One region of the Alteromonas sp. W364 genome, then DNA from elsewhere that is predicted to be linked to it. Evidence: predicted binding sites of a transcription regulator. Region 1 holds the regulator's gene; each other region holds the start of a gene.
What was found. The regulator MetJ, encoded in region 1, represses methionine synthesis genes. The targets are predictions, from matches to a motif close to TAGACGTCTAGACGTCTA.

Region 2: a site for MetJ is predicted at 2,072-2,089, ahead of metK (methionine adenosyltransferase). Genes of this name have one in related genera too.
Region 3: a site for MetJ is predicted at 1,637-1,654, ahead of metA (homoserine O-succinyltransferase). Genes of this name have one in related genera too.

What each region holds. Positions count from the first base shown of each region.
Region 1 covers NZ_JAVRID010000005.1:149,936-153,225, reverse strand. The annotation lists gene metF (methylenetetrahydrofolate reductase) at 60-950, opposite strand; gene metJ (met regulon transcriptional regulator MetJ) at 1,090-1,410, shown strand; gene RM556_RS09775 (DUF2959 domain-containing protein) at 1,418-2,071, opposite strand; gene pip (prolyl aminopeptidase) at 2,289-3,254, shown strand; gene dtd (D-aminoacyl-tRNA deacylase) at 3,251-3,290, shown strand, end outside.
Region 2 covers NZ_JAVRID010000002.1:307,531-310,820, forward strand. The annotation lists gene RM556_RS04175 (M48 family metallopeptidase) at 1-695, opposite strand, end outside; gene metK (methionine adenosyltransferase) at 789-1,940, opposite strand; gene tkt (transketolase) at 2,291-3,290, shown strand, end outside.
Region 3 covers NZ_JAVRID010000004.1:165,650-168,939, reverse strand. The annotation lists gene RM556_RS07970 (homocysteine S-methyltransferase family protein) at 1-525, opposite strand, end outside; gene metA (homoserine O-succinyltransferase) at 635-1,558, opposite strand; gene RM556_RS07960 (DUF2802 domain-containing protein) at 1,684-2,181, opposite strand; gene RM556_RS07955 (chemotaxis protein CheW) at 2,346-2,837, opposite strand; gene RM556_RS07950 (chemotaxis protein CheW) at 2,877-3,290, opposite strand, start outside.

The DNA.
Region 1 (3,290 bases):
TGTACCGTAAACTTCAAGGGCTAAGGCCCCACTCAAGCCTAATCAGGAAATAACACTGCCTATTTCGAATGGCTACGCAATCCTAGCATATGACATATTGCGTAACTGAGTTCACTGCGATTCAGAGTATAAAAGTGAAAGTGCTTCACCCCTTCTTTAGCTAACACCTTGACCATATCCATGGCTATGTTGGCACCAAGTAGGTTACGAGTTGCTTGATCGTCATCATCTAAACCTTCATACATTTTATGCAACCAATTTGGTACATGCACATTTGTAAAACCAGCAAAGCGCTGAAGAGTTTGATAGTTGGTCACGGGCAGAATACCGGGTACGATATCCAAGTCGATACCAGCAGCCGCGGCGCGGTCCCGAAAACGCAAGAACACACTGGTGTCGAAAAAGAATTGGGTGATTGCTTCATTCGCACCCGCTTCAGCTTTGCGTTTTAGATTCAATAGATCAAATTGAGCATTAGGTGCTTCTGGATGCTTTTCTGGATAAGCCGCGACCGAAATATCAAAATCTGCCACGTCCTTTAAAAGCGCGACTAAGTCTGAAGCGTACATATCAGTTTTATCCACACCTTGAGGTAAGTCTCCGCGCAGGGCAACGATGCGCTTGATGCCTGAGTCCCAGTAGTCCTTTGCAATTTGCTTTAACTCGCTAGGTGAGGCATCAACACATGTAAGGTGTGGTGCTGTTGGCACGCCTGTTTCGTTGTTAATACGCTTAACAACAGAATGAGTGCGATCACGTTCACCGCTATTCGCCCCATAGGTTACTGACATATATTTGGGTTTAAGAGGTGCTAATCGCTCAACAGATTTCCAAAGGGTGCTTTCCATTGCCGCAGAATTTGGCGGAAAAAACTCAAAAGACACCTCGATATCTCTCAATTCAGATAGAGATTGATTCAGTGCATCAATACCCTGTGCGTAGGAAACCATGTTACTTGCTCACTTATAGACGTTTAGACGTCTAAATTACGTTTTATACACCTAGACGTCAAGAAGTTTACACTTCTAGATTGATATTTTTTCTATTCCAGTTAGAATTTTCATATAACTAAAACCATTAAGGATTCACATGGCAGAGTGGAACGGTAAATATATACATCCCTACGCAGAACACGGAAAGAAGAACGAACAGGTAAAAAAAGTGACCGTATCGATTCCTATCAACGTGCTGCAAGTACTTACCGATGAGCGCACGCGCCGTCAAGTAAACAACCTTCGTCATGCAACCAACTCCGAATTGCTATGCGAAGCTTTCTTGCATGCGTTTACTGGGCAACCTTTACCCGACGACGCTGATCTAAAAAAGGACAATCCTCACCGTATTCCTGCTTCTGCCCGTGAAATCATGGAAAAAATGGGGCTCGATATCGATGCTGCTGAAGCTGAATAAGCGACGGTTAGCCTTTTATACCCGCAATAAATTCGTCAGATTGTTTAATTGCTGTATTCATTTCAGCAATTAAGCTTGTCACATCTTGCTTAATATTATTAAACTCGCCTTGCAATGCACCAATCGCGTTTGCATTCAGGTTGTGTTTTAAGGCTAAGACATTGTCTTGCAGCGCAATTAATACGGGATCCATGCTTTTTTCTACCTTACGCATGGAGCGCAGTAATGAATCGTATTTTCGTTTTGTTTCATTGAGTTTACGTTTGCTGTCACGCTTCAAGGTCGCACTGTTAATTAAATCTATTTCGTCTTCCCACTCTTCAAACAAAGCAGTGGCTACATCTTCAACTTTAATAATTCTCGCGGTGACCGCAGCTGCGCTGTCTTTGCTTGCACCCAATTGATCACTTAAATTTTTGTAGACGCTTTCTAACTCACCGCCATCGAAGTTAATTAACGCGCTAAACTCTTCTAAGGCTGAGGAAAACTGTTCCTGAGCTTCTTTTTGTGAATCTTGAGCGTCTTCCACTCTATCTACTAATAAATCTCGCTTTTCTACACCTAGCTTTTCCCACATGCCATAGTAAGCATTGTCTACTACCGACTGGCAAGCGCTTAAGCTTAATACCAAAACAAACATCATTGTAAGTATACGAAACATAATTCTTCCTTTCTGATTAAGACTGAAAATATAATTTTATTACCTTATCAATGCCTTAGGTATGTTCATCCTTACTTTTTCCCAAAATACCGTCAGCAATGATCTGCTAAGCAAAATAATGAGTTATAATACCACAAATCAAATGTTACATTTGTAAATAGCTTGTATCTGTCGCGTAAACGACACTTGTATTAGTTTAACAATAGTATTGAGTAGTATGAACGGACTCTTCCATACAAATAGCGCATATCAAACAGGCTTTATGTCTGTTTCTCATGGGCACGAGATATACGTTGAACAAAGCGGCAACCCCGACGGTATACCTCTCGTTTACCTTCACGGCGGACCAGGCGCCGGCTTAGGTCGCAATTACCAATGGCCTTTTGATCCTATCAAATATCGTATTATCGGCATTGATCAGCGGGGCTGCGGGCGTTCAACTCCCTTTGGCGATACACAACACAATACCACGCAGCTATTACTCGACGATGTTGAATTTGTAAGAGAGTCTTTAGGCATTCAGAAGTGGGTGGTATTTGGCGGTTCATGGGGTTCAACACTTGCCTTAATGTACGGCATTATGCATCCGGAAAATTGTCTCTCTTTAGTATTACGCGGTGTATTTTTAGCTCGAGAAGAAGATTTTGATTGGTTCCTTAGACCGAACGGTTGTGCAGCGCAAATCTACCCAGAAGCATATAAAAACTTTTCATCTCATATAAAAGACTTATCTTCATCAAGCGCGGTGTGTGAACAATTTATCGAGCTGTTTAAACACTCGGATAAAAGCGTGAGCTTTCCTGCACTCAAGTCTTGGTACGATTGGGAAGGTTATATCTCACGGCTAGTCGCCCCCAGTGTAATGGCCAGTGACCTTAGTGCGGATGCCCAAGTGAAAAGCCTCGCTCTGCTAGAGTGTCATTACCTTTTGAACAAGTGCTTTATTGATGAGAACTTCATCCTCAACAATATCGATGCATTGAAAGGAACACCTTGTCATATCGTGCATGGTAGATATGACATGGTCTGCAAATTAGAGGCTGCGTACTCTGTTCAGCAAGCCTTACCTTTGTCCACATTGAAAATTGTCAACAATGCCGGACACAGTATGTCTGAAATCGGCATTGCTAACGAACTCACACGGATTATGAATAACATGTTTGAGTTGGGTGCGATCCGTTGAAAGGACTGATTCAACGAGTAACACAGGCATCAGTGA
Region 2 (3,290 bases), on a different contig from region 1:
AAAAACTCTGCTTGGGATTCTCCACCACTCGCTTTGCTCATATTTTTCCATAACTCGACTGACTGTTTGGGATCAAAGCCCGCTTTGGCCATCAAGTCTAAACCAATTTCATCAGCTTCGCTTTCATGGGTGCGACTAAATGGCAAGGCGACAGCATATTGAGTAGTTAAACCCAGGCCCGACATAATCAAACCGCTATTGGACACTTCTTTTGCTTGCAGTACTTGGTTTACAATTTGTTGGCCCGTGCCAATCACGGCGTTTTGAGACACTCTTTCGTTACCGTGATGAGCGATTACATGACCTACCTCATGTCCGATAACAGCAGCAACTTGATGTTGGTTTACTGCTACATCTAATAAGCCTGTGTATACGCCTATTTTGCCGCCAGGTAAGGCGAAGGCATTTACCTGAGCATCATCAAAAACGACGACTTCCCATTCGCCATCAAACACGTCTTTAGACACGTGCTGAGTGATACTTTTAGCAATACATTGTACATATTCATTTTGCACCGCTTTATTAGATATTTTGATATCCGACTTCATCCCAGCGAATGCTTGTACGCCCATTTCGCTCAGCTGTGACTCTGGAAACAACAATAACTGAGAACGGCCTGTTGGCGACGTTGTGCAAGCGACTAGCGCTACACTCAGTAATGCAGCGGAACTGACCATGATAAATCTGCGAAGCATATTAATTCCTTATAAAAAAACGCCCCCATACAGGAGGCATTATTTGAATCTCAATGTACCGATTGGCACTCTGAACCTAAGCCTTGTGAACTATTATAGCCCAGCAGCTGCTCTCAGGTCATTGGCTTTGTCGGTTTTTTCCCATGGAAATTCATCTCTACCAAAGTGCCCATACGCTGCAGTTGCTTTATAGATAGGGCGCTCTAAGTCGAGCATAGTAATTAAACCATAGGGACGCAAATCAAAATGTTCACGCACTAAATTCGTTAACACATTATCACTGACTTTGCCTGTTCCGAAGGTTTCGACAGAAATAGAAGTCGGTTCAGCCACACCAATCGCATAGGAAACTTGAATTTCACAACGATCAGCAAGACCAGCGGCAACGATATTTTTAGCCACATAACGACCAGCATATGCCGCCGAGCGATCAACTTTTGACGGATCTTTACCTGAAAATGCACCGCCGCCATGACGTGCCATGCCACCGTAGGTATCGACGATGATTTTACGACCCGTCAAACCACAATCACCCATTGGACCACCTATAACAAAACGACCGGTCGGGTTAATGTGAAATTGCGTTTGTTTAGTAAGCCACTGAGCGGGAAGCACTGGCTTAATGATTTCTTCCATGACTGCTTCACGTAACACTTCATTACTGACTGAGTCACAGTGCTGGGTTGATAGAACCACTGCGTCGATGCCTACAGGTTTGTTATCTTCGTAAACAAAGGTGACTTGACTCTTAGCATCTGGACGCAACCAATTAAGCTTGCCGCTTTTTCTCATTTCCGCTTGCTTATGCACAAGACGGTGGGCGAAAGTGACTGGCGCTGGCATTAAGACGTCGGTTTCATTACTCGCGTAACCAAACATTAAACCTTGGTCACCCGCGCCTTGTTCCTCTGGTGAAGAGCGATCAACACCTTGATTAATATCGTTCGATTGTTTACCAATAGCATTCAATACCGCGCAAGAATCAGCATCAAAGCCCATATCAGAATGGGTATAACCGATTTCTTTTACCGTTTTTCTTGTTAACTCTTCTATATCGACCCAGGCTTTGGTGTTAATTTCACCGCCAACCAAAACCATCCCCGTTTTGACGAAGGTTTCACAAGCGACGCGCGCTTTTGGATCTATTTCTAAGATGGCATCTAAAACGGCATCTGAAATTTGGTCTGCAATTTTGTCAGGATGTCCTTCAGACACTGACTCTGATGTAAATAAATGGCTAGCCATGAATTATCCTATAGTTACAAACCAAGGGACGCGTTCTCAATAATGAACACGAATTGGCCCTTGGATTTTCGTTGCTTCAGTTCAATATCGACATTGTAGTCGAAAAAATGAATTTTACCAATCTTTACTTCTAGACGTCTAAAAGTCTAGTCGGGTTTAGGGCTGATACGGCTTGTCGAGAATTTTGGATGTTTAAAAATGCGATTAAAGCAAAAAAATCAACACAGAAACGCCGAATAATGATTGAACAAAGTCGCTCGGTGTATGAGAATACGCCCTCAGTTTGAGGAACCGCGGTCAAGCCCTCGGATTCTTACAGCATTATGTAATCGAAGTATCAAGGAGAGCTCATGCCATCACGTCGTCATTTAGCCAACGCCATTAGAGCGTTAAGTATGGACGCTGTTCAACAAGCCAAGTCAGGACACCCTGGCGCCCCGATGGGAATGGCCGATATTGCGCAAGTTTTGTGGACAGACTTTATGTCGCACAACCCGAACAATCCTAACTGGGCAAACCGTGATCGTTTTGTGCTTTCCAATGGGCATGGCTCGATGCTCTTATATTCTCTATTGCACCTCACAGGCTACGAACTGCCAATTGAGGAATTAAAGCAATTTCGTCAATTACACTCTAAAACCCCAGGTCACCCGGAATATGGTTATGCGCCAGGCGTCGAAACTACGACAGGTCCTTTAGGGCAGGGCATAACGAATGCGGTTGGTATGGCGATCGCAGAAAAAGTGCTTGCTGCGCAGTTTAATAGAGACTCATTCAATGTTGTTGATCACCAAACCTATGCTTTCTTAGGCGACGGCTGTTTAATGGAAGGCATTTCCCATGAGGCATGCTCTCTTGCTGGTACCTTAGGTTTAGGTAAATTGATCGCATTTTGGGATGACAATGGTATTTCTATCGATGGTGAAGTTGAAGGATGGTTTAGCGACGACACACCGAAACGGTTTGAGTCCTATGGCTGGCAAGTGATTGCAGGTGTTGATGGTCACGATCCTGAGCAAATCGCCGCTGCAATTGAAAAAGCGAAGGCAGAAACCTCTCGTCCAAGTTTGATTTGCTGTAAAACAGTGATCGGTTTTGGTTCGCCAAATAAGCAAGGTAAAGAAGATTGTCACGGTGCACCACTAGGTGACGATGAAATTGCATTGGTCAGAAAAGAATTGGATTGGCCGCATGCTGCGTTTGACGTACCTGCCGACGTTTATGCAGGGTGGGACGGCAAAGCCAAAGGTACTGAAGCCGAAGCGGCTTGGGATGCTATGTTTGCTGAATACCAACAAGCTCATCCTGAATTGGCACAAGAATTTATTCGTCGTAAAACCCATGGCTTGC
Region 3 (3,290 bases), on a different contig from region 1:
TACCTTGCCCTCAATTAACGCCAGTGTTGACTCCCGATACGCCGCCACAAGTTCGTCAAAGTGCACATTACGCTTTCCCGGATCGTTGACATCAGGTGAAATAGAGGCCGTTCTGCTTGTTGGACCAATCACACCAGCAACGAAACGCGGTTTCTCTGGCGTTTTTTCCGTAAACTCATCGGCAGCTTCTCTGGCAAGTTTTGCTGCTTGTAAATTAATATCTCGAGATAGCTCTTGCATATCGTAATCAGCCATGGAGATAGTGGTTGCATTAAAGGTGTTCGTTTCAATTATGTCTGCACCTGCAGCTAGGTATTCTAAATGAATTTGTTTAATGATCCCCGCTTGAGTAATCGCTAACAGGTCATTATTACCTTTGACATCACAATGCCAATTTGCATATTGAGAACCACGATAATCAGCTTCGTCTAGTTGATGTTTTTGAATCATCGTGCCCATCGCACCATCAAGAATCAAAATGCGTTTTTTTGCAGCCTCTTCTAACGCATCAGTTTGTCTCGCTATGCGTGCTTTGTGCTCTTTAGATAATCTTATTTCAGTTTGAAAACTTTCAGTCACGTTTTTTCTCGAAGTAAAGGTGATAAACAATATGTCGTAATAACCAAACTCTCGCTTACTTTCTGCGTAATTGAGTCAGGTCAAAAGGTGTATTCTGATAAACGTAATAATTCAACCAATTCGTTAGCAACAGACTACCATGAGACTTCCATCTGACTAAAGGAGCTTGGTTCGGATCGTCATTGGCAAAGTAGTTTTCGGGAACTTGTGGCGAAAGCTCCGCTTCAAGGTCTCGCTCATACTCTTGCGCTAAGGTAAGGGGATCGTATTCGGGATGGCCCGTCACAAACACTAAGCGCTTGTCATCAGTCGCAGAGATATATGTGCCGGCAGCATCTGATTGAGCCAATACCGTTAGTCCCTCAATGCTTTTGTAGTCAGCCTCTGCAACTTCGCCTACTCGACTGTGGGGTGCCCAAAACAGCGGATCAAAGCCGCGCATTAGCTCATCCTTCGCTTGTTCAACTTTATGCTCAAATACACCAGACAGTTTGTACTCTCGTATTTTCCTGTCTACCCCGTAAAAATGATAAAGCGCCGCATGAGCCGCCCAGCAAAGAAATAACGTAGACTGCACATTGTCTCTAGCCCAGTCTAGTAGCTCTGTCATCTTGTCCCAGTATTTAACATCCTCGTAATCTAATAAGCCTAGAGGTGCACCTGTCACAATCCAACCGTCGTAATTTTTGTCGGATACTTCACTAAATTCATGATAAAACGCATCCATATGCGATTTTGGCGTATTTTTTGGAGTGGTCTCATCAATGCGGATCAAGTCCACATTGATTTGTATCGGTGTATTAGATAGAAGGCGAAGGATTTGAATTTCGGTCTCGATCTTATTCGGCATTAAATTCAAAATTCCAACTTCAAGTGGCCTTATATTTTGGCTACCTGCACGACGACTATCCATCGCGAAAATATTCTCTTGAAGCAGAACATCGAGCGCTGGTAGGTCGGATGGAATATTAATGGGCATTCAGACCACCTATTTAGTCGTATAGAAAAGTAAAAGTTATGCCTCCATTCTGGCAATAATTACCCAAATGTCAACTTCTTTACGTCTAGACGTCCAAATTAGGTTTTCTATTGTGACAATTTGATTTATTTTCGCGCCTTTTCTTGAATACCCATCATGACTTCTACTTCTGCTCGCGGCAAATCACATGCTTCCATTACCTCAGCGACACTGGCTCCAGAGCGCACTAAACTCTGTGCTTTGGTATAGATTTTAGCTGTTGGCTCTTGCTCAACTAACTCCTGATATTGCGCAGAAAGTTTGTCTATTTGAACTTGCAAGTCTGCTATCGACTGGCTTATTTGTATAATATCTTGTTCTTTGGCGATATCACTTTGGCTGGTATTTTTGGTCACGTGATCAGCTTCTTGCAATTCAACGCTCAGTTTATTCTCTAATTCCGCAATGTTAGCTTTATTTGTTTCAATAATTTTATGCAAGCTGTTGAGCAGTTCAAGTGTGATATTTAATCGCTTATTCGTTTTGCTGCTAGCTTGTATTGCTATAATAGCGATACTTAGCGCGATAACGGCGACGATCAAACTCACCATTGTAGTCATTGATATTGGTTCAAGGGTTTCCATACTACCTCGCTGCGAGACTCGTTATAAATTGAATGAAACCAGTATATTCTTATTTTTGAGTAGGATACAAACTCAATGGCAACTATTTTATGCTACACACAAAACAAAAAGGCCACTATAGAAGTGGCCTCTCTTGACTGTAAAGCGTTTAGTCATGTAAACGCTTAAATGCCGCCTAACTCATCCCACTCATCATCGCTGAGTAGCTTGTTCAAGTCGACTAATATTAATAGCTGTCCGCCACGGTTGCTAACCCCTTGAATGAACTTAGCACTTTCTTCCGTACCAACGTTTGGCGCACTATCAATTTCAGATGAGCGTAAATAAACCACTTCGGCAACGCTATCAACTAATATGCCCACAACTTGCTCATCAGATTCAATGATCACGATCCGCGTATTATCAGTAATGTCTGTAGGGGGTAAACCGAACCGTGAACGAGTATCGATAACGGTAACAACATTACCACGTAGGTTAATAATCCCTAACACATAGTCGGGTGCTCCCGGCACCGGTGCGATCTCGGTATAACGCAAGACTTCTTGAACTTGCATAACGTTGATACCGTAAGTTTCCTCATCCAAACGATAAGTTACCCATTGCAAGACCTCATCATTAGGGTCGCTCGCGGCAATCGTTGTTCTTTCTTCGCTCATGTAATTTACTCCGTCGCACAACTAAGTTGCTGTTAGGCCTTACTGTTTGTTACTTAGCCCAGATTGTAACATTTGGACTAGCTCAGCAACATTAATTAAAGCACACATTTTCTCTTTTACCATACCAGCCAACCAAGGACGCTTCCCGGTATTCGCTCGCCATTTTACATCTGATTTATTTAACTCGACGGTATTAACCAGCTTTTCACAGGCTAATCCCCAAGGCGTTTTACCTAAATTTATCACAAAACGATAATCTAAGTTGTCGGCCATTTCTGGGCTATACTTTTCAGGCATTACCCACAACGCTGAATTCACAACATTGTACTTATCTTGATTCTTAATCATCACGCCCATAAACCAATTTGGCTTACCAATAATTGGCGCAATCTTCTTAATTTCGTGTATACCGCCGAGTTCAATAAGAGGCACAGCTAAAGTTAAACCAGCCAC